Regions from separate parts of the Rossellomorea vietnamensis genome, predicted to be linked through region 2. Evidence: predicted binding sites of a transcription regulator. Region 2 holds the regulator's gene; the other holds the start of a gene.
The links. Region 2 encodes CtsR, which represses protease genes until heat stress. Its sites were predicted from a motif close to ATGGTCAATAAAGGTCAAACA; they were not measured.
Positions count from the first base shown of each region.

Region 1: N5C46_RS08195 (ATP-dependent Clp protease ATP-binding subunit) is a predicted target of CtsR. The motif match lies at 7,347-7,367, and genes of this name have one in related genera.

Region 1 is NZ_CP104558.1:1,582,317-1,593,502, reverse strand. It holds gene N5C46_RS08230 (FMN-dependent NADH-azoreductase) at 1-40, shown strand, start outside; gene N5C46_RS08225 (MFS transporter) at 92-1,366, opposite strand; gene N5C46_RS08220 (alkaline phosphatase family protein) at 1,398-2,693, opposite strand; gene N5C46_RS08215 (polymer-forming cytoskeletal protein) at 2,859-3,650, opposite strand; gene N5C46_RS08210 (YhbD family protein) at 3,677-4,312, opposite strand; gene N5C46_RS08205 (catalase) at 4,516-6,567, shown strand; gene N5C46_RS08200 (hypothetical protein) at 6,768-7,196, shown strand; gene N5C46_RS08195 (ATP-dependent Clp protease ATP-binding subunit) at 7,490-9,628, shown strand; gene N5C46_RS08190 (CBO0543 family protein) at 9,775-10,287, opposite strand; gene N5C46_RS08185 (Cof-type HAD-IIB family hydrolase) at 10,400-11,143, opposite strand.
Region 2 is NZ_CP104558.1:2,727,833-2,739,018, forward strand. It holds gene disA (DNA integrity scanning diadenylate cyclase DisA) at 1-506, opposite strand, end outside; gene radA (DNA repair protein RadA) at 510-1,886, opposite strand; gene clpC (ATP-dependent protease ATP-binding subunit ClpC) at 2,215-4,662, opposite strand; gene N5C46_RS14125 (protein-arginine kinase McsB) at 4,664-5,746, opposite strand; gene N5C46_RS14130 (protein-arginine kinase activator protein McsA) at 5,743-6,291, opposite strand; gene N5C46_RS14135 (CtsR family transcriptional regulator) at 6,312-6,773, opposite strand; rRNA gene rrf (5S ribosomal RNA) at 7,495-7,611, opposite strand; rRNA gene N5C46_RS14145 (23S ribosomal RNA) at 7,714-10,649, opposite strand; rRNA gene N5C46_RS14150 (16S ribosomal RNA) at 10,848-11,186, opposite strand, start outside.

The sequences.
Region 1 (11,186 bases), 1.1 Mb from region 2:
TGCGATTGCCCGCGCGAAAGACGCAGCACATACTTTCTAATTGAAATGCTTAAGAAAGAGCCTGAACATAAGCGTTCAGGCTCTTTTTTCTTTATACGATGGCTGACTTCTCGACGTCAGCTTCTGTCGGTTCGGGTACGAAAGCAAGGATGACAATCCCTATGATAAAGAGGATGACAAGACTGAATACTCCACTGTTGGACGCACCGGTCAATTGTGCGGTGACTGCCACTAATAAGGGCCCGAGAATCGATGCAAATTTACCGAAAATATTATAAAACCCGAAGAATTCGTTGGCATTTTTCTTCGGTATCAGCTTCGCAAAATAAGCCCTGCTCAGTGCCTGGATGCCTCCTTGTGAAGAAGCGACGAGCATGGCGAGGATCCAGAAATCCATGGTTGTCTCTAAGAAATTGGCGTAAATGCAAACGATGATATACACTGAAATGCCTACATACAGCATCTTTTTACCCGTGAATTTTTCAGCCAGCCTTCCATAGAGAATCGCGAATGGTCCAGCCACCACCTGGGTCACAAAAAGGATGATCAAAAGGTTGGTGGAGGTGATCCCAAGATCCGACCCGTACGCCGTGGACATGGTGATGATGGTGCCGACACCGTCAATATAAAAGAAGTAAGCAAGCAGGAATAAAAAGAGTGCCCGGTATTTTCTGATTTCTTTCATCGTTTTGCCAAGACGTTTGAAGCTGTTCGCGACTGGGCTTTTTTCCCGTTGGATGAAGTAGCGCTGATGGACATTCTTTAATAGCGGTATAGAGAAGAGACCCCACCATAAAGCGGTGATCACAAAGGCAATCTTACTGGCGGAGGTAACGGAGATGGGAAGGGTCCCGTTCTGGGATAAGATGATGATGGCGATGCTTAGGATGAACGGTATCGTGCTCCCGATATACCCGAATCCAAATCCACGTGACGATACACGATTCATCCGTTCTTCCGTCGTAACGTCGGTCAGAAAGGCATCGTAGAAGACGTTCGAACCGGCTGAGCCGACTGCTGCCACTGTATAAAAGACTAAAAGGAGCAGCCATTGATCGCTCGGGACGAAAGCGAGGAGGAGGGTGAACGTCACACCCAGTGCAAAGAAGAAGGAAAAGAACTTCTTCTTATATCCCTCATAATCGGCGATGGTCCCAAGGATGGGGCCGATCATGGCCAGGATGAAGGTCGCTATGGCAATGGTGTATCCCAAATAGGCCGTTGAATTAGCGGCACTGACACCGGCATTTGTAGCAGCCGCTTTATAAAAGAGCGGAAAGACGGCGGTGGAAATGATGATGGAATACGCTGAATTGGCCCAATCATAAAAAATCCAGCTGCTTTCTTCTTTCGAAAAACGTTTCATGGTTTTTCCCCCTAAGGAAACAGAATCTTCATTAGATATCCAATACTTCTTCAATCATTTTTCCGTCAATATCTTCTAAGGTGAGTCCGAGCAATCTGGCAAATGTCGGTCCTTCATCAATGAGACCCATGGAAGGAATCTCGAGGTGAGGACGAATTCCTTTTCCCGCCGCCATGAAGATCGTGGAGTAGTTCTCCTTTTCCGGAGAATAGCCGTGAGAGCCATACGTGTAACGCTTATGCTTCACATCTTCCGGAGTGATTGTGTGGATGAAGGAACCATCCAGTGCATCTTTAAAATAAAACCCGAGTCTGGCTTCGAGCATGAACGAACAGTGTTCATCGGCCCCTTTCCGGGCAGCTTCTTCTCCAGTGAGTATGGATTCGATTCCATTGGCCGGATCTGGTTGTAATCGTTCCAATAGCGCCTTCACTTCTTGTGTCGAAACGGGATCCTTTGTGTACACATAAGCAGAACCATCACACCCTTTGCAATATGCTTTCCAGTCAGTGACCTTCCCGCGGTGGCTTACGTTGATGAACCCCTTTTCTTTAAGGAGGGTGTTGAGTTGGACGGCCTTCGATTCATCGAGGGCACTATGATCACCAAGGGCTACGATCGTCGACTTATCATAGATGCCGTTGTCCCTTAACGCTCCTACGATCCTTCCCAATCTGTCATCATGGCGGCGGAGGGCTGCATGTGCTTCCTCAGAAGAGAAACCATGGTAATGCCGCTGGGTATCAAGGTCCGTAAAGTGCACAAGCAATAAATCTGGTTTCCTTTTGATTGTTTCAAGCGTCGATTCGAGGACGAAATCATCCAGCTCAGGTTGATTCAAGCCTTTGCGCATATGGCCAAAAAGACGATTCATCTGCAGTTGGAAGAGGGGACTCCCATTCAAAAGTGAAACGAGGATTTGATTATGCCAGGGCCGATTGGCGAAGATTTCCGGCATATTATAATCGATATCCGCATTGGCTGTCACCGGCCAAAGGAGGGCTGCCGTCTTCATGCCCCCCTTCTTTGCCTCGTCATAGAGGGTGGTACCCTTAATGGATTTACGGTGCCAATGCCAGTCCGGCGATTCCCTGCCAGGCTGGAGGAGTGTATTATTCACCACACCGTGGCGATTGGGGTACTTTCCGGTTACGATCGTGGCGTGACAGGGATACGTGACAGAAGGATAGATGGTTTCAACCCTTTTGCAGTACGATCCATGTGCAAGCAGCTCCTGGAAGTGGGGAAGTCCCTTTAGAATCGGAAAGTCCAGGGCAGATAAACAATCGAAAGAGATGATGATGAGGTGATCCGTCAAACGTTCCATAAAGTCCTCCAATATCCTCGCAGGATTGTACTATATACCTATTAATATAGCAGAACATTCAGAATAAAAATATGAAATTTCGATTATGGGGAGATGAAGCGTATGTAAAGAGTCGGGGAAAATGAAAAAACAGGGATGGCCGCGCCACACCCTGTCACTGTTCCGTCAGATTTTCACTTTGTTTCTGATCGAGCTGTCCTTGTGTATCTCGATGGTGCCGGAGTATTCTACCGTATCGATTTCACAATTCTCGCTGATTACGACGTTTTTTCCGCGAACGAGTTTTGCCTTCGTATTTTCAAGATAGACTTCGTCCCCTTCGATCAGTTCGGAAAATAAGTAATCTTCCTTTTGAAGAAAGAAGTTGACTACCTGTTTTAGTAGTTTGCTTGAAGAGTGGTGAGTCACTGAAATTTTTTCACCGCCGATTTCTTTAATGGATGATTTATGGTTGATCTCAATCTGGACATTGTCGGCGTTCAGCAATCCATCAATATGCACAGAGCCTGAAGTTGAGAAGGTTTCGACTTCACAATCCTCTCCAACCGTTAACGATCCGCTCGCCCTGATCAATCCGCCCTGAATTTTTCCACCTACCTTGCATGAGCCGCTCACCTTGAATTTTTCAACGATCAGATTCCGGGTCACCTTACTGGATCCACTTATCGTCATGTCGGATGCCATCACGGATCCTTCATATTTGGAACTCCCGCTCGTTGTTATTGTTTCGGCTTTCGTATCTCCTTCGATGGAGGAAGAACCGCTTGTTTTGATCAGGCCTGCTTTAATATCACCTGCAACGGTGCCGGAACCCGATATTCTCATTTCACGGCAGTCGATATCCCCTGCGATCTTCCCGCTTCCACTGATCTTCACTTCATCAAATTGTCCGCCGCCGGATGTTCCGGACCCGCTGATCTTCAAGTCATGAAGCTTTTTCTTTTCCACTGTATTCATGCATTTCTCCTCCAATTAAAGGGACGTCAGATCCCCTTTGTATTCGTTAACGTGATTTTCAATTCTTCCATCATTTGTTGCAGATCGAATCTCAATACGACTTGAGCCGTATGGTCCACAAGAAAGTCTGAAGGGAGGGGCAGGAGCATCCACATATACTCCTCACTTTTCCGGATACCGATCAGCTCAAGGGAAGATTCTTTCAGTGGTGTAAACTTCTCATGAAGAAAAAGATAAAGGGTTTGCTGAGCTTCTTTAGGGATTTCTAACCTATGGCACTTTTCGATGATCACCATATGCAGGATGTCCTGGAAATCGTACGCTTTTCTTGCTGGTAATAGGGATGTACAGAAAGCCATGGTGTGTTCTGAAAGAATGTTGTGCGACGATAGTTCTTCTTCACTGACTTCGATCCTCGCGGGATTGGGTGAAAAGAAATCCGAAAGCTCATCCAGGGAGTAATCATCTTTCATTTCTTTGATTGCATCGATCCGGGCAAGCATCTTCTCCCTCGGGAAGAAGGTCTCCTGACCGGTGTAGCTGGATTTCTTGATGAACCATCCTTCCGGAATGATATTCTTACGTTTCCAGCGGTAAAGCTGTCCGTAGGATATCCCGGTCAGTTCCAGTACTTCCTTTTTAGAAATAAAATCGGTTTCCATGGGGATCTCCTCTTTTCGAAACAAAACATTGTTACGTTACTGTAGATTCAGTTTAACAGAACAATGTTACGCAGTAAAGGAAAAAATTAAAAAAATCATAAATCCCGACCTTCCAATAAATGTTTACATCAATCCATCAAGGGTACTAGATAATCAGAATGTTTTACATAGTAAACATTAATAAACATGAGAGGGATGAAAGAATGGGAGACGATCGTCGTACGAAGGTGAATGGTAAAAGTAAAGATGAACAGCTTGAACAGTATAGAGTGGATGACGAAGGAAAGCATCTGACAACCAATCAAGGGCTGAGGGTATCAGAGGATGAGTTTTCCCTGAAAGCCGGAGAGCGTGGACCTACTTTAATGGAGGATTTTCATTTTCGTGAGAAGATGACCCACTTCGACCATGAACGGATCCCTGAAAGGATTGTCCATGCCCGGGGATTCGCGGCACATGGGGAGTTCGAACTCTATGACTCTATGAAAGAATATACAAGGGCTAAATTCCTTCAGGACACGTCGACAAAGACACCTGTATTTGTCCGCTTTTCCACAGTGGCGGGATCCAGGGGTTCTGCCGAGGCAGTGCGTGATGCCCGGGGATTTGCCACTAAATTTTATACAGAGGAAGGGAATTACGATCTGGTAGGGAACAATATTCCCGTCTTCTTCATTCAGGATGCGATCAAATTTCCGGATCTTGTTCATGCCCTTAAACCTGAGCCACATAACGAAATGCCTCAGGCTGCTTCTGCCCACGATACATTCTGGGACTTTATTGCAAACAATCAGGAGTCCGCTCATATGGTGATGTGGGCCATGTCCGATCGGGCGATCCCCCGCAGTTTCCGTATGATGGAAGGCTTTGGTGTCCATACATTCCGTCTGGTGAACGAGGAAGGGAAAGCCCATTTCGTGAAATTCCACTGGAAACCTGTACTCGGAACACACTCACTCGTTTGGGATGAAGCACAGAAGATTAACGGAAAAGACCCTGATTTCCACCGTCGTGATCTATACGAATCCATCGAGGGAGGGGACTATCCGGAGTATGAACTGGGTGTTCAGCTCATCAAGGAGGAAGATGAGTTCAACTTTGACTTTGATGTCCTTGACCCTACGAAGCTATGGCCGGAAGAGGAGATCCCTGTGAAGATCGTCGGGAAAATGACGTTGAACCGCAATGTGGACAATGTGTTTGCCGAAACGGAGCAGGCGGCATTCCATCCTGGATCTGTTGTGCCTGGAATCGATTTCTCCAATGATCCGTTGTTACAGGGACGCCTATTCTCCTATACAGATACACAATTAATCCGTCTCGGGGGACCAAACTTCCACGAGCTTCCGATCAATAGACCTGTGTGTCCTTTCCACAATAACCAGCGTGATGGATACGGACGCCATACGATCAATAAAGGACCGGTGAGCTATCATAACAATTCACTGGCTCATAATACACCGGCCCCTGCTTCTGAGAAAGAAGGCGGGTACACCCACTATCAGGAAAAGATGGAGGGCAGGAAAGTACGTACAAGAAGTGAAAGCTTCAAGGACCACTTCTCTCAGGCTACACTATTCTGGAATAGCATGAGTAAGCCGGAGAAGGAGCATATCATTCAAGCCTTCAGCTTTGAGCTGGGAAAAGTGAAAAGCAAATCGGTTCAGAAACAGATCGTCGATATGTTTGCAAACGTCAGTATGGATCTGGCAAAAGGTTTTGCGGAAGCGATCAATATAGAAGTACCTGAAGGAAAAGGATCGAAGGTTACGAAATCTTCCCCGGCTTTAAGTCAGGAAAACACGAAAAAGAAGCCGGCTACCCGCAAAGTCGGTGTCATCGTAGGGAATGGCTTCAAAGGGGAAGAAGTGAGCCGTGTCCTCTCTGCCCTTAAAGAAGAAGGGATTCAGCCTGAAATCATCAGTGACAAACTGGGGACGCGCAAAGGTGATGACGGCACAGAGCTTGAAGTGGACCACACATTCTTAACGGGAGAATCGGTCTTATTCGACAGCCTGTACGTTGTAGGTGGAGAAAACGTAGATAAGAAATTCTCTCAAGATACCACCTACTTTGTAAAAGAAGCGTATTCTCACTTTAAACCGATCGGTGCCACACATGAAGGTTTACACTGGCTGGAAGAAGCAGGTGTGAAGGGTCCGGGCGTGGTAACCGGGGAAGACATGAAGTCATTCGCAGAGGACTTCACTGCAGCCATCGCAGCACATCGGCATTGGGATCGTGAATTAGTATAAAGATAGTAGAAATAGTAACGGGAAAATGCTAGACCTGCTCTTTAGGTCTAGCATTTTTTTATGGTTGAAATAGCCCTTTTTACTAGAAAATAGACGTTTCTATCATTCGAAACTAGCAATACATACATAAGATAACCATGTAAGGTGCTTTACAAGTACTGAATAAGTGAGGGATTTGCAATAAGATGGAGGGGAAATCTATGAGTGAAAAAAATAATCCACTAGAAGGACTAATGGATTTAATCAATCAATACACAAAAGAAGATGGAAGTAAACTGGATCTGGAATCGGCAAAAGAGAAATTAAGCTCATTACTGAGTGAGGATCATCTCAAAGGACTGTTAGATTCTCAAGGAAAGGGTTCTCTGGATGCAATGGCTTCACTTGGAAACTTAGGGGGCATGGCAAATGTGATGAATATGATCCCAATGGTTGAAAAGGTGGTGAATAAGCATATGTATAAAAAACCTTGTGAATCCTATAAGCATGATGATTGTAAAAAAGACAAGCATCAAGACATCAAAGATCTTCTAGAAGACATTCTATGCGAATTGAAAAAGATTAAAAACTGCACATGCCATACAAAGAAGCATGAGTGCTATAAAGACAACTGGGAGCATTGGTATTAATAGAGTCGGCGGACATGCCGGCTTTTTTGTGTTTTTCAGGAGTGGAGTATCAATAAATCAATTAATTGATTTATCTATCCAACCCTACTATACTCTTCAATCAACGGGAAAGTGGGAGCTGAGAAAAAATTTCCATAAGCAAAAATGTTGAAAGTCAAAAAAGGTCAAATTATACTGTATTCATAAGGTCAAATAAAGTCAAAGTCAAACATAGTCAAATTCTAAAATGACCTTAACCATAAACCAATTAACAAACCATTTTATATATAACAAGACAACAGGAGGTCATGTTTATGAAATGCCAAGTATGTCATCATAATCAAGCAACGGTTGAAGTTTATACGCAACTGAATGGTAAGAAATCCAGTATGAAAATGTGTTCTGCTTGCTTTCAAAAGCAGCAAACCCCTTCTGGCATTCACGGAGGATTCCCGTTTGATGAATTGTTCAAAGGTATGAGCATGGACGGAAGTCCTGACCATGGATTCCAAAACCAGCAACAGCCATCTTCTTCAGCTCAAGGGAAAGGTGGGAATGGTGGAAACGGCATCCTCGATCAGTTCGGACGTAATGTCACTGGAGCCGCTAAAGCCGGTTTGATCGATCCGGTTATCGGTCGAGACAAAGAAGTGGATCGTGTGATTGAAATCCTGAACCGCCGCAATAAAAACAATCCGGTACTGATCGGTGAACCCGGTGTCGGGAAAACAGCCATTGCGGAAGGATTGGCACGTAAAATCGTAGCAGGCGATGTGCCGTCAAAATTATTAAACAAAGAAGTATATGTGATGGACGTTGCTTCCTTGACCGCCGGTACAGGTGTACGGGGTTCATTCGAGGAACGGTTGAAAGCCATCATCAGTGAATTGCAGAGTCGTGAGAACGTCATGCTCTTTATCGATGAAATCCATCAATTAGTGGGAGCAGGTTCTGCAGAGGGATCCATGGATGCAGGGAATATTTTAAAACCGGCGCTTGCCCGCGGTGAACTGCAGGTGATCGGTGCGACAACCCTTAAAGAGTATCGTCAAATCGAAAAAGATGCGGCACTCGAACGTCGTTTCCAGCCTGTCATGGTCAATGAGCCCACTCCGGAAGAAGCCATTGAAATTCTCAAGGGTTTAAAAAGCCGCTATGAAGACTATCATGGGGTGAAATTTACTGATGAGAGCATCGAGGCTTGTGTGAAATTGTCACATCGTTATATTCAGGACCGATTCCTGCCGGATAAAGCGATTGATCTCATGGATGAGGCAGGTTCAAAAGTGAACCTTCTATCTGAAGGCAAGGATAAAACGGCCATACACAAAAAATTACATGAAGTAAGAGTGAAGAAAGAGCAGGCAACGAAAGAAGAAAATTATGAGCAGGCAGCAATCCTGAGGGATGAGGAAGCGTCCTTGGAGAAGCAGCTTGGGCAGGAATCCTCTGATTCTAAGGCACTTGTTGAAAAGGACTTGATCCAGGCAATCATTGAGACCAAAACAGGCATTCCTGTTGGAAAGCTTCAAAGTGATGATCGCAAGCGGATGAAATCCCTTGAAGAAAACCTTGCTCATAAAGTGATCGGACAGGATGAAGCCGTGAAAAAAGTGGCGAAAGCCATCCGACGAAGCCGGGCAGGCTTGAAAGCAAAGCACCGTCCGATCGGAACATTCCTATTTGTCGGACCGACGGGTGTCGGGAAAACGGAATTAACGAAGACATTGGCTGAAGAGTTGTTTGGATCTAAAGATTCCATGCTCCGACTTGATATGAGTGAGTATATGGAGAAACACTCTGTGTCTAAACTGATCGGATCCCCTCCTGGCTATGTGGGTCATGAAGAATCCGGTCAACTGACTGAGAAAGTAAGAAGAAATCCGTACTCCATCATACTCTTGGATGAAATTGAAAAAGCACACCCGGATGTACAGCATATGTTCCTGCAGATTCTTGAAGACGGCCGTCTTACGGATAGTCAGGGCAGAACGGTGAGCTTCAAAGAAACTGTGATCATCATGACAAGTAACGCCGGGGTGACGGATAAGAAGGAAGCCGTCGTAGGTTTCAATACCGGTGGCACAGATGCCATTAAAGAAACGAATATTCTTCAATCGCTGGGTGCCTACTTTAAACCGGAATTCCTGAACCGATTCGATAGTATCATTGAATTCGAATCTCTGGAAAAGGTTGAGCTGCTGGAAATTCTTGATCTGATGCTGAATGAATTGCAGGCTGAGCTCAAGGAGCAGGGGATTACCGTGGAAATTGACGGAGAAGCGAAGCGCAGACTCGTGGAGCTCGGATATCACCCTGAATTTGGTGCAAGACCATTGCGCCGGGTGATCCAGGAAAGAGTGGAAGATAAGATCGCCGACTTCCTTCTTGATGAAGAAGGCGTAACGGAACTGATCGTATCAGTTGAAAATGATGAGATTATCGTGAAATAAACAGGGAAAGGAGCATCCGGAATGGGGATGCTCCTTTTCTTTATTCTTTTCGTTTCAAAATGGCGATATAAATGGCCATCGTTATATACACCCCAAGAATCGAAACTATAAATACAGGTGTGGAAAAGGAACTCATGAAAACACCCTCACTTTAATTCATGAAAAGATGGATGGAAGATCAACAGAAGGATGCCGATGATGGGAACAGAAAGGAGGAGTGCAAGCAGCGGTTTTTTGTGATGCAACCCCAAAATGGTAAACATGATGATGTTAAATACAGCAGACCATCCCAAATTCCAGCCATTTTCGTAAAGGAAAAGCCCTTTTTTATGAAATAAGTACTCGAGAAATGTAAAATAAGCGATCCAGCTTGAAACGTAAACAATCTTCTTTTTCCGGTAAGGAAAATAACGGAGATAGATCATAATCACCACTGGAATGATGAAAAAGGTAAAAACAAGATCGATCAATGTATGATTCAGCCAGTCTACCGTCACCGCTTTATATTCCCATAAGGTGTGGTTATAAAAAATCACGTTATAGGTGAGATTGCAGATAATATAAAACTGCACCGTTGGATAATAGTCCTTCCAGCGTTTCCAATCAATAAAGAACTTTGCAAAAAGTAAATAGACAACGACGATCAGTAATAAGTACATAGTTGGGTACAATCCTTGTTTTTCCATTAGTATAGACGTTACAGGAGAGGAATAGACCCGGTGAAAAGAGAAAGTGCCTGATTCGATAGAGAATCAGGCACTTTTACACTAGTTAGTTCATTTCCTTCAGTACTTTATCGATTGCCTGAGCGACACCGTGATCAGTATTGATCCCCGTCACCCAGTCCGCTGCTTCTTTCACTGCTTCCTGAGCGTTGCCCATGGCCACACCGAATCCAGCTTCTCGGATCATCGCGATGTCATTCATACTGTCCCCGACTGCCATGACTTGATCCATTGAAAGGTCCAGCCATTTACACACTTTTACCAGGGCAGCGGCCTTATTGACCCCTGCTGGATTGATTTCGATGTTGGTTGGTGAGGAGTTCGTAATTTCAAGTGCTTCATTCTTCACCAGTTCATCCAACATGACTTTGCGGACATCATCATCCTGGATATCAAAGCCAAACTTCAGCCAATTATAAGATTCGATATCCTGCTCAAAAGGTTTCCTGCTATTGAATAAGCCTTGGGAAGTGGAAGACCAGAAATACACATCATGCTCTTCTTTAAGCGCCCATAGCTGCTTTACAAGATCAATATCAAGGGGGATGCGGTCTACAAGATTGTATTCATAATCGTAGATCTCCCCGCCATTCACGGTGACAAGATAAGATGAACGACCAAGCTCATCTGAAATGTCCCTGCATGTAAAAAGAGAGCGTCCTGTACTCAATACAACATGAATTCCCTTTTCCTTTGCCCGCTGAATGGCTTGTTCGTTTTCAGGAGATACCTCGCCCTCATGGTTGACGAGTGTCCCATCCATATCCAGTGCAATCAGTTTAATATCCATTATTCTTATCACGTCCTTCTATTCATTCATATACAGTTTAATA
Region 2 (11,186 bases):
TGATCGAGAACCACCTTATATTTCTCCAAGGTTTGGATTGCCTGGTTGGCTTTCGTCAAGATGACAGAGATGTCCTTTAGTGCATATCGGAAATTCCCTTGATACAGGGTGATGACGTTTCTCCGTTGAGAGATGGCGATGACAAGGGCATTTGTCTGCCTCGCAACCCGTTCTGCCGTCCGATGTCTCATACCCGTTTCCGTGGAAGGCACGTACACATCGGGAGCCAACTGTGCATTTGCCAAAATGATCTTCGTTCCCGCTTCATTCAGGATGATGGCCCCATCCATCTTGGCCAATTCATACAGGTAGCTGGGGGAGAATGCACAATTGATATGAAAGCCCCCGTCCAGAACAGATTTCACCTTATCATTGTACCCAACAACAATAAGTCCACCCGTATTGGCTCTCAGCACATTATCAATGCCGTCCCTGATCGGGGCACCGGGAGCAACGAATTGCAATATATCCGACATGGACTTATCTCTTGCCTTCTTATCTTCCATTTCTTATCCTCCTAAGATAATTGAGAGTGCTTCATTGATATTAGATACCCCTTTGACCTCTATATCAGAAGGAGGCTGCCATCCGCTTAAGTTATTCTGGGGAATAATCACTCTCTTAAACCCTAACTTGGCTGCTTCCTGCACGCGCTGCTCAATTCTTGATACCCTTCTGATCTCACCTGTTAAACCGACTTCACCGATAATGCAATCATGGGCACTGGACGCCCTGTCACGAAAACTCGAAGCGATACTTGCAGCAACAGCCAAATCAATCGCCGGTTCATCCAGTTTCACACCGCCAGCCACTTTCAGATAGGCATCCTGCTGCTGCAATAGCATGCCTGCCCGCTTTTCCAACACAGCCATGATCAATGAAACCCGGCTATGATCGATCCCGGTTGCCATCCTTCGGGGATTATTAAAACTGGTTGGGGTCACAAGAGCTTGAATCTCCACCAGAACCGGCCTCGTTCCTTCCATCGAGGCAACCACCGTTGAACCTGCCGCACCCTGTGAACGCTCCTCCAGGAATATCTCAGACGGATTGGCCACTTCCTCAAGGCCCAGTTCCTTCATTTCAAAAATCCCCATCTCATTCGTAGATCCGAAACGGTTCTTCACCGCTCTTAAAATACGATAGGAGTGATGACGTTCGCCTTCAAAATACAGGACGGTATCGACCATATGCTCCAATAATCGAGGTCCTGCAATCGAGCCTTCCTTGGTAACATGCCCTACAATAAAGATGGCAATGCCCTTTGTTTTCCCGATTCTCATCAGTTCTGCCGTACACTCCCTTACCTGGGACACACTGCCGGGGGCAGACGTCACGTCAGGATGAAAGACTGTCTGAATCGAGTCGATGATGACGAAATCCGGCGAGATTTGCTCAATCGTTTGATGAATCAGCTCAAGATTTGTTTCCGCAAATATATATAAATCATCTGATTTCACATGCAGTCGATCTGCCCGGAGCTTGGTTTGCTTGATGGATTCCTCTCCGGAAATGTATAAAACCTTCTGCTTCTGATCAGCAAGCTGGGCCGAAACCTGCAGCAGCAAAGTGGATTTTCCGATCCCCGGGTCTCCACCAATCAAGATAAGCGACCCTGGTACTACTCCTCCCCCAAGCACCCGGTTCAACTCTTTCGACTCGGTCAATACCCTTGGCTCCTGCTTGGTTTCGATGGAGATCAGCTTCTCTGCTTTAGATGGTCCGGTATTCTCTGAGTGCATAAACGACGTCCGGGGTTTCTTCCCTGTCATCTCAACCTCTTCCACCATCGTATTCCATTCGTTACACCCCGGACATTTCCCCATCCATTTAGCAGACTCATATCCACAAGATGAACACACAAACTTTGTCTTTTTCTTAGCCAATCTATTCTTCCCCTCTATTATCCTATTTGTACTCTTAACTATTCACGATAATACCATTTGGAATGATTGTATCGGTTTTATGTACTAGATTCAATTGAAAAGCGGAGCCGGCTTGGGTAGAGGCGACAAGCATAAGACGAGTGAACCGGAAAGGCGCCCTTTGCCTTTTTGGTTCACTTGGCTTATGACCTCGAGCCTCTAGCCGGCGGAGCTAGACAATCGAAAAGCGGAGCCGGCTTGGTCAGGCCCGCCCACCACGTAAGGTAACCATTATGATAAAAGAGGTACACGAAAAACATATACGTGTACCTCTTCATCATCCTTGCTATTATGTCGGCGTATTGGCTGCTTCCTCTTCTTTAACCTTTACAACAAATTCACTATCTTCTACGTCGATCAAAATATTCTGTCCTGTCAGCACTTTCCCTCTTAACAATTCTTCCGACAGTTTATCCTCAACATATTTCTGGATAGCGCGACGGAGAGGTCGTGCACCGTATTCAGGATCGAATCCTTCATCTGCTATCTTCTCTTTGGCAGCAGGTGTAAGCTCTAAATGAATATCCTGTTCTTTCAAGCGGGTTGTCAATTGGTTTGACATCAATGTCACAATCTCTTTCAAGTGGTCTTTTTCAAGGGAATGGAACACGATGATTTCATCGATACGGTTAAGGAACTCAGGTCGGAAAGCACGTTTCAGCTCTTCCATGACCTTTCCTTTCATATCTTTATAATCCTGTTTCCCGTCCTGAATATTGAACCCTACGTATTTATTGCTCTTAAGGGACTGTGCACCAACGTTTGAAGTCATGATCAGGACTGTATTCCTGAAGTCTACCGTTCTTCCTTTAGAGTCTGTTAAACGGCCATCCTCCAGAACTTGAAGGAGAATATTGAATACATCCGGATGTGCTTTTTCAATTTCATCCAAAAGAACGACCGAATATGGCTTGCGGCGAACCTTTTCCGTTAACTGACCGCCTTCCTCGTATCCCACATATCCTGGAGGAGAACCGACCAAACGGGAAGTCGAATGCTTCTCCATGTACTCGGACATATCAATGCGGATCATCGCATCTTCATCACCGAACATGGACTCTGCAAGTGCTCTTGCCAATTCCGTTTTCCCGACTCCAGTAGGTCCTAAGAAAATGAAGGAACCAATCGGACGCTTCGGATCTTTCAAGCCGGCCCGTGCACGGCGCACGGCTTTCGAAACAGCAACGACTGCTTCTGATTGTCCGATGACTCTGGAATGAAGGATTTCCTCTAATTTGAGTAAGCGATCCGTTTCCGTTTGAGCCAATTTCGATACCGGTACTCCCGTCCAGTTCGAAACAACCTTCGCAATATCCTCAACAGTTACTTCTGTATTTTCCTGCCCCTGCTTTTCTTTCCATGTGTTCTTTGTTTCTTCCAGCTCTTCACGAAGCTTCTGCTCAGAATCTCTTAGTGAAGCCGCTTTTTCAAATTCCTGGCTTTGAACCGCTGCATCCTTCTCTTTGCGGATTTCTTCCAGCTTTGCTTCAAGCTCTTTCAAGTTTGGCGGCGTCGTATAAGAACGTAAGCGCACCTTGGAACCTGCTTCATCAATTAAATCGATGGCCTTATCCGGTAGGAAGCGGTCTGAAATATAGCGATCAGAAAGCTTCACTGCAGCATCAATCGCTTCATCCGTAATCGACACGCGGTGATGGGCCTCATAACGATCACGTAATCCTTTAAGGATCTGAATGGACTCTGCAGCCGTTGGTTCATTGACTTGAATTGGTTGGAAACGGCGCTCAAGCGCTGCATCCTTTTCAATATATTTACGGTACTCATCTAATGTCGTGGCACCGATACATTGCAATTCCCCACGTGCAAGGGAAGGCTTTAAGATGTTGGAGGCATCAATCGCCCCTTCAGCCCCTCCTGCTCCGATTAACGTATGGAGCTCATCGATGAAGAGGATGATGTTACCCGCCTGACGGATTTCATCCATGACCTTCTTCAGTCGGTCCTCGAATTCTCCGCGGTATTTCGTACCGGCTACCACCGTACCCATATCAAGGGTCATCACGCGTTTGTCACGCAGGATTTCAGGCACTTCATTGGCGATGATCTGCTGTGCAAGGCCTTCTGCGATCGCTGTCTTACCTACTCCGGGCTCACCGATCAACACCGGGTTATTCTTCGTACGACGACTCAGCACTTCAATGACGCGCTGAATTTCCTTGCTTCGACCAATGACCGGATCCAAGCTGCCTTCACGGGCAATGGCTGTCAGATCACGGGCTAAGCTGTCAAGTGTAGGCGTATTGGCATTGGCGTTGCCTCCACCCTGATGGTTGCTTGAATCATTGCTTCCAAGCAACTGCAATACCTGCTGTCTCGCTTTATTCAAGCTGACACCCAGATTACCGAGTACCCGGGCGGCCACTCCTTCACCCTCGCGAATCAACCCCAGTAAAATATGTTCCGTTCCTACATATGAGTGACCCAGCTTACGGGCCTCATCCATGGAAAGTTCAATCACTTTCTTCGCACGAGGTGTGTAATGGATCGTTTGAGATTTCTCGGTTCCTTTCCCGATCAATCCTTCAACTTCCTTCTGGATCTTTTCAGGGCTCAGTCCCAATGCCGTAAGTGCCTTGGCAGCGATTCCTTCACCTTCGCGGACAAGTCCTAATAAAATATGTTCAGTACCAATATTACTGTGCGACAAACGAATCGCTTCTTCTTGAGCTAATGCCAGTACTTTTTGGGCTCTTTCTGTAAATCGACCAAACATCATATTATTTTTCCTCCTCACATGTATCTTTATCTAACTTAATTCGCTCCCGAATCAAAGAAGACCTTCTTATATCTCGTTCATTTGGTCTCAATGGACCTCCAGAATATTGTTGTAAAAAACCAGGTTGGGTTAAAATCATTAGTTCATTCAATATATTCTTAGATATCACTTTGATGTATCCTAAATCAATTCCAAGCCTGACATCCGATAAACATTTCGCAGCTTCCTTGGACTCAATGATCCTGCTATGCTCCAGCACCCCTAGAGAACGGAAGATCCTATCCTCTAATTGTATGTTTGACGTTTGAACTAATGCATCCCTTGCCGATTGCTCTTTCTCGATGATCTGCTTCACAACACTTAACAAATCTTCTACGATATCCTCTTCCGACTTACCAAGTGTCGTTTGATTGGAGATCTGAAAGATGTTCCCCAGCGCTTCGCTGCCTTCTCCGTAGATCCCCCGCACCACTAACCCCAGTTGATTAATCGCAGGGATGATACGGTTCAATTGCTGCGTCAACACCAGTCCCGGCAAGTGCATCATGACTGAAGCCCTGAGCCCCGTCCCCACGTTGGTAGGACAAGTCGTTAAGTAGCCATGCTTCTCATCAAACGCAAAGTCAAATTCACTTTCAAACCAATCGTCGATCTGATTGGCTTTCTTTAGAGCTTCCTTCAATTGCAGACCTGGATATAAACACTGTATTCGAATATGGTCCTCTTCGTTTACCATTATGCTAATATCTTCCTCACTTGATAAAAGGACAGCTCCATAATTCGTTTCCTCTGCGAGATTCGGACTTATGAGGTGTTTCTCCATTAATACCCTCTTTTGAAGAGGCTGAATCTCACTTGTAGGTAAAAATTCTAATTCTCCTAAATTCTTCGGGTATGATGTGAGCTTCTCCTTTACCCGATCCACGATTTCCCGGGCTTCCTCAGAAGAATAAAGAGTGGAAAAACGGAAGTCCGTCAGATTCCTCGCAAGCCTTACCCTCGAGCTGAGGACAATATCCGAATTCGGTCCCTCCTCACTCATCCAGGAACTGACGGCATTACTCAAGAATTTCTCAAGACTCATTCGTTATCGCCTCCCTCTTTCTTCATTTCCTTTTCCAGGGAGCGGATTTCGTCTCGGATTTCGGCTGCTTTCTCAAACTCTTCATCCGCAATCATCGTTTGCAATTCAGACTTCAACTGCAATACCTTCTTTTTTACATGGATGGCTCCGCCCATACGTTCCGGAACCTTACCGTGATGCTCGACATTTCCATTATGAACACGCTTTAATAATGGAGTGAGTTCCTCTTTAAACGTCTCATAACAATGGGCACAGCCGAAGCGTCCCACATTGATGAACTGATGAATCGTCATTTTACATTTTTCACACTGTAAAACTTCTGTCTTAGGAATCTCGGTTTCCTTTGCCTGCTTAAATGCAGGAGCTATATTAAGAAGACCTGCCAATAGATTGTTCACAGAAAAGCCGGGAGAAGAATCAAACATAAACATCTCACCCTTATCCTGAGCACATTGCTCACATAAGTGAACCTCTGTTTTTTCCCCGTTTACCACCTTGGTAAAATGAAGGGTCGCAGGTCTTTCATTGCACTCTTGACAAACCATCCCATTCACCTCTTTAACCCTTACTCATACTTCAATGTATCCAGCATGGCTCTAAGCATTCGTCCTCTCAGTATATCCCGTTCGGGTAATTCAACCATGATGACCGATCGATCCATCACACTCAGCATGATCTTGGCTTCTCTTTCAGAAATGATTTCTTCTTCGACTAACCGAAAAACAATATCAGCTGCCGTATTCTGACTGATCGTTTGTGTAATCAATGCCACTAGCTGGTCGATCAAGTGAACCTGATCGTGGGCCTTCACCTTCATGATCCGGATGTATCCACCGCCGCCTCGTTTACTTTCTACTACATACCCTCGTTCTACAGTAAAGCGGGTATTAATCACATAATTAATTTGAGAAGGAACACATTGAAACTTATCAGCGATCTCGCTTCTTTTAATCTCGACTATCTCACTTTCACTCAGTTCTAACACATTCTTTAAATAATTTTCAATGATGTCGGATATGTTCCTCATCAAACCTCCTCCTCATTTTGACTTTGACTATATTTGACTATAATTATACAACCGTGTTTTAAACTTTGCAATTATGAAGTTTGACCTTAGAAGTTTTCCTGTTTACGGAAGGTTTTAAACGTGTGAATGTGAGATTGTTGGATAGAAATTTGGAATTGGGGCACAACGTAGGTGAGAAGTCTTAGGATGGGGTGCCGTGGTGAGTGGGTTTTGTAGTAGTGGCAATTGGGATTGGTTTAGGCTCAGGAAGAAGTGAATTCTAACTATCCTGACAAGAATGCTTCGTTCCTTAAATAGCGTTTTTTTTGGCTATTTTCTCTCCGTTCGATTGGCTTTCAGGTTAGATTGTCTACTTAAGCTGATATTGTGATGTTAGATGGGATTTTGAGACGGCTAAGTTGCGGATTTTTTATTTACTTTGCCTTTTCGGAAAGCAATCATGCGAGTTTTGAGGGGAATCATGCCGGATTGATGATAATCGTGCGGGGGAAGGGTTTTTCATGCGAGGTTGTGATTTATCATGCGGTATTTCAAATAATCGTGCCAGCTTGTCGAATTTTCTTTACACCGTCCTTACCAGTTCACTCATCCATCACCCATTCCCTTCTTCGTCAACAGGCAGAGACTCTGTCCCTAAAACAGCGTCTCTCTCACAATGTTTTTCGAACTTCAAAACAACACAAAAAAGAGCAACTCACTAAGAGCTACTCTTTTCCTATTTGCCTGGCGACGTCCTACTCTCACAGGGGGAGATCCCCCAACTACCATCGGCGCTGAAGAGCTTAACTTCCGTGTTCGGCATGGGAACGGGTGTGACCTCTTCGCCATTATCACCAGACGAATATTCAATTGAAGGGTTGTTCCTTCAAAACTAGATAAAGGATTGATGTCAAGAAAGCCGAGTATCGACCAATTGTTGTTCATATAAATATGACTCTTTGTGGTTAAGTCCTCGATCGATTAGTATCAGTCAACTCCACATGTCGCCATGCTTCCATCTCTGACCTATCTACCTAGTCATCTTCTAGGGATCTTACTCACATACGTGATGGGAAATCTCATCTCGAGGGGGGCTTCATGCTTAGATGCTTTCAGCACTTATCCCTTCCGCACATAGCTACCCAGCGATGCCTTTGGCAAGACAACTGGTACACCAGCGGTGCGTCCATCCCGGTCCTCTCGTACTAAGGACAGCTCCTCTCAAATTTCCTGCGCCCACGACGGATAGGGACCGAACTGTCTCACGACGTTCTGAACCCAGCTCGCGTACCGCTTTAATGGGCGAACAGCCCAACCCTTGGGACCGACTACAGCCCCAGGATGCGATGAGCCGACATCGAGGTGCCAAACCTCCCCGTCGATGTGGACTCTTGGGGGAGATAAGCCTGTTATCCCCGGGGTAGCTTTTATCCGTTGAGCGATGGCCCTTCCATGCGGAACCACCGGATCACTAAGCCCGACTTTCGTCCCTGCTCGACTTGTAGGTCTCGCAGTCAAGCTCCCTTGTGCCTTTACACTCTGCGAATGATTTCCAACCATTCTGAGGGAACCTTTGGGCGCCTCCGTTACTCTTTAGGAGGCGACCGCCCCAGTCAAACTGCCCACCTGACACTGTCTCCCACCCCGATAAGGGGCGCGGGTTAGAATTTCAATACAGCCAGGGTAGTATCCCACCGATGCCTCCACCGAAGCTGGCGCTCCGGTTTCCAAGGCTCCTACCTATCCTGTACAAGCTGTACCAAAATTCAATATCAGGCTACAGTAAAGCTCCACGGGGTCTTTCCGTCCTGTCGCGGGTAACCTGCATCTTCACAGGTACTATAATTTCACCGAGTCTCTCGTTGAGACAGTGCCCAGATCGTTACGCCTTTCGTGCGGGTCGGAACTTACCCGACAAGGAATTTCGCTACCTTAGGACCGTTATAGTTACGGCCGCCGTTTACTGGGGCTTCGATTCGCACCTTCGCTTGCGCTAAGCACTCCTCTTAACCTTCCAGCACCGGGCAGGCGTCAGCCCCTATACTTCGCCTTACGGCTTCGCAGAGACCTGTGTTTTTGCTAAACAGTCGCCTGGGCCTATTCACTGCGGCTCTCTCGGGCTTGCACCCTACCAGAGCACCCCTTCTCCCGAAGTTACGGGGTCATTTTGCCGAGTTCCTTAACGAGAGTTCTCTCGCTCACCTTAGGATTCTCTCCTCGCCTACCTGTGTCGGTTTGCGGTACGGGCACCTTTTTCCTCGCTAGAGGCTTTTCTTGGCAGTGTGGAATCAGGAACTTCGCTACTATAATTCGCTCGCTGTCACAGCTCAGCCTTCACGATGATGGGATTTGCCTCATCATCAGCCTAACTGCTTAGACGCACATATCCAGCAGTGCGCTTACCCTATCCTCCTGCGTCCCCCCATTGCTCAAACGGAAAAGAGGTGGTACAGGAATATCAACCTGTTGTCCATCGTCTACGCCTATCGGCCTCGACTTAGGTCCCGACTAACCCTGAGCGGACGAGCCTTCCTCAGGAAACCTTAGGCATTCGGTGGATGGGATTCTCACCCATCTTTCGCTACTCATACCGGCATTCTCACTTCTAAGCACTCCACCAGTCCTTACGGTCTAGCTTCGCAGTCCTTAGAACGCTCTCCTACCACTGACACCTAGAGGTGTCAATCCACAGCTTCGGTGATACGTTTAGCCCCGGTACATTTTCGGCGCAGAGTCACTCGACCAGTGAGCTATTACGCACTCTTTAAATGGTGGCTGCTTCTAAGCCAACATCCTGGTTGTCTAAGCAACTCCACATCCTTTTCCACTTAACGTATACTTTGGGACCTTAGCTGGTGGTCTGGGCTGTTTCCCTTTCGACTACGGATCTTATCACTCGCAGTCTGACTCCCATGGATAAGTCTTTGGCATTCGGAGTTTGTCTGAATTCGGTAACCCGATGAGGGCCCCTAGTCCAAACAGTGCTCTACCTCCAAGACTCTTACACATGAGGCTAGCCCTAAAGCTATTTCGGAGAGAACCAGCTATCTCCAAGTTCGATTGGAATTTCTCCGCTACCCACACCTCATCCCCGCACTTTTCAACGTGCGTGGGTTCGGACCTCCATTCAGTGTTACCTGAACTTCATCCTGGACATGGGTAGATCACCTGGTTTCGGGTCTACGACCACATACTCAATTCGCCCTATTCAGACTCGCTTTCGCTGCGGCTCCGTCTTATCAACTTAACCTTGCATGGGATCGTAACTCGCCGGTTCATTCTACAAAAGGCACGCCATCACCCGTTAACGGGCTCTGACTACTTGTAGGCACACGGTTTCAGGTTCTATTTCACTCCCCTTCCGGGGTGCTTTTCACCTTTCCCTCACGGTACTGGTTCACTATCGGTCACTAGGGAGTATTTAGCCTTGGGAGATGGTCCTCCCAGCTTCCGACGGGATTTCACGTGTCCCGCCGTACTCAGGATCCACTCAAGAGGGAATGAAGTTTCAACTACAGGGTTGTTACCTTCTTTGACGAGCCTTTCCAGACTTCTTCGTCTACTCCATTCCTTTGTAACTCCGTATAGAGTGTCCTACAACCCCAAGAGGCAAGCCTCTTGGTTTGGGCTATATCCCGTTTCGCTCGCCGCTACTCAGGGAATCGCAATTGCTTTCTCTTCCTCCAGGTACTTAGATGTTTCAGTTCCCTGGGTCTGCCTTCCATACTCTATGTATTCAAGTAAGGATATTGTTCCATTACGAACAATGGGTTCCCCCATTCGGAAATCTCTGGATCAAAGCTCACTTACAGCTCCCCAAAGCATATCGGTGTTAGTCCCGTCCTTCGTCGGCTCCTAGTGCCAAGGCATCCACCGTGCGCCCTTCATAACTTAACCGAATTGGTTGTTACATCAGGTTTAAAACCTAAAATGGCGATACTCGGTAATTTCTTGACTATCAATTTATCTTTATCTAGTTTTCAAAGAACAATCACAAATTCTCATCTCGTAAGAGATAAAAAATGTTTTGATGGTTGAACCATCAAAACTGAACAAAACTTCGACGTGTCAAACGTTTTAGTAAATCTTCCTTAGAAAGGAGGTGATCCAGCCGCACCTTCCGATACGGCTACCTTGTTACGACTTCACCCCAATCATCTGTCCCACCTTAGGCGGCTGGCTCCAAAAGGTTACCTCACCGACTTCGGGTGTTACAAACTCTCGTGGTGTGACGGGCGGTGTGTACAAGGCCCGGGAACGTATTCACCGCGGCATGCTGATCCGCGATTACTAGCGATTCCAGCTTCATGTAGGCGAGTTGCAGCCTACAATCCGAACTGAGAACGGTTTTATGGGATTGGCTAAACCTCGCGGTCTCGCTGCCCTTTGTACCGTCCATTGTAGCACGTGTGTAGCCCAGGTCATAAGGGGCAT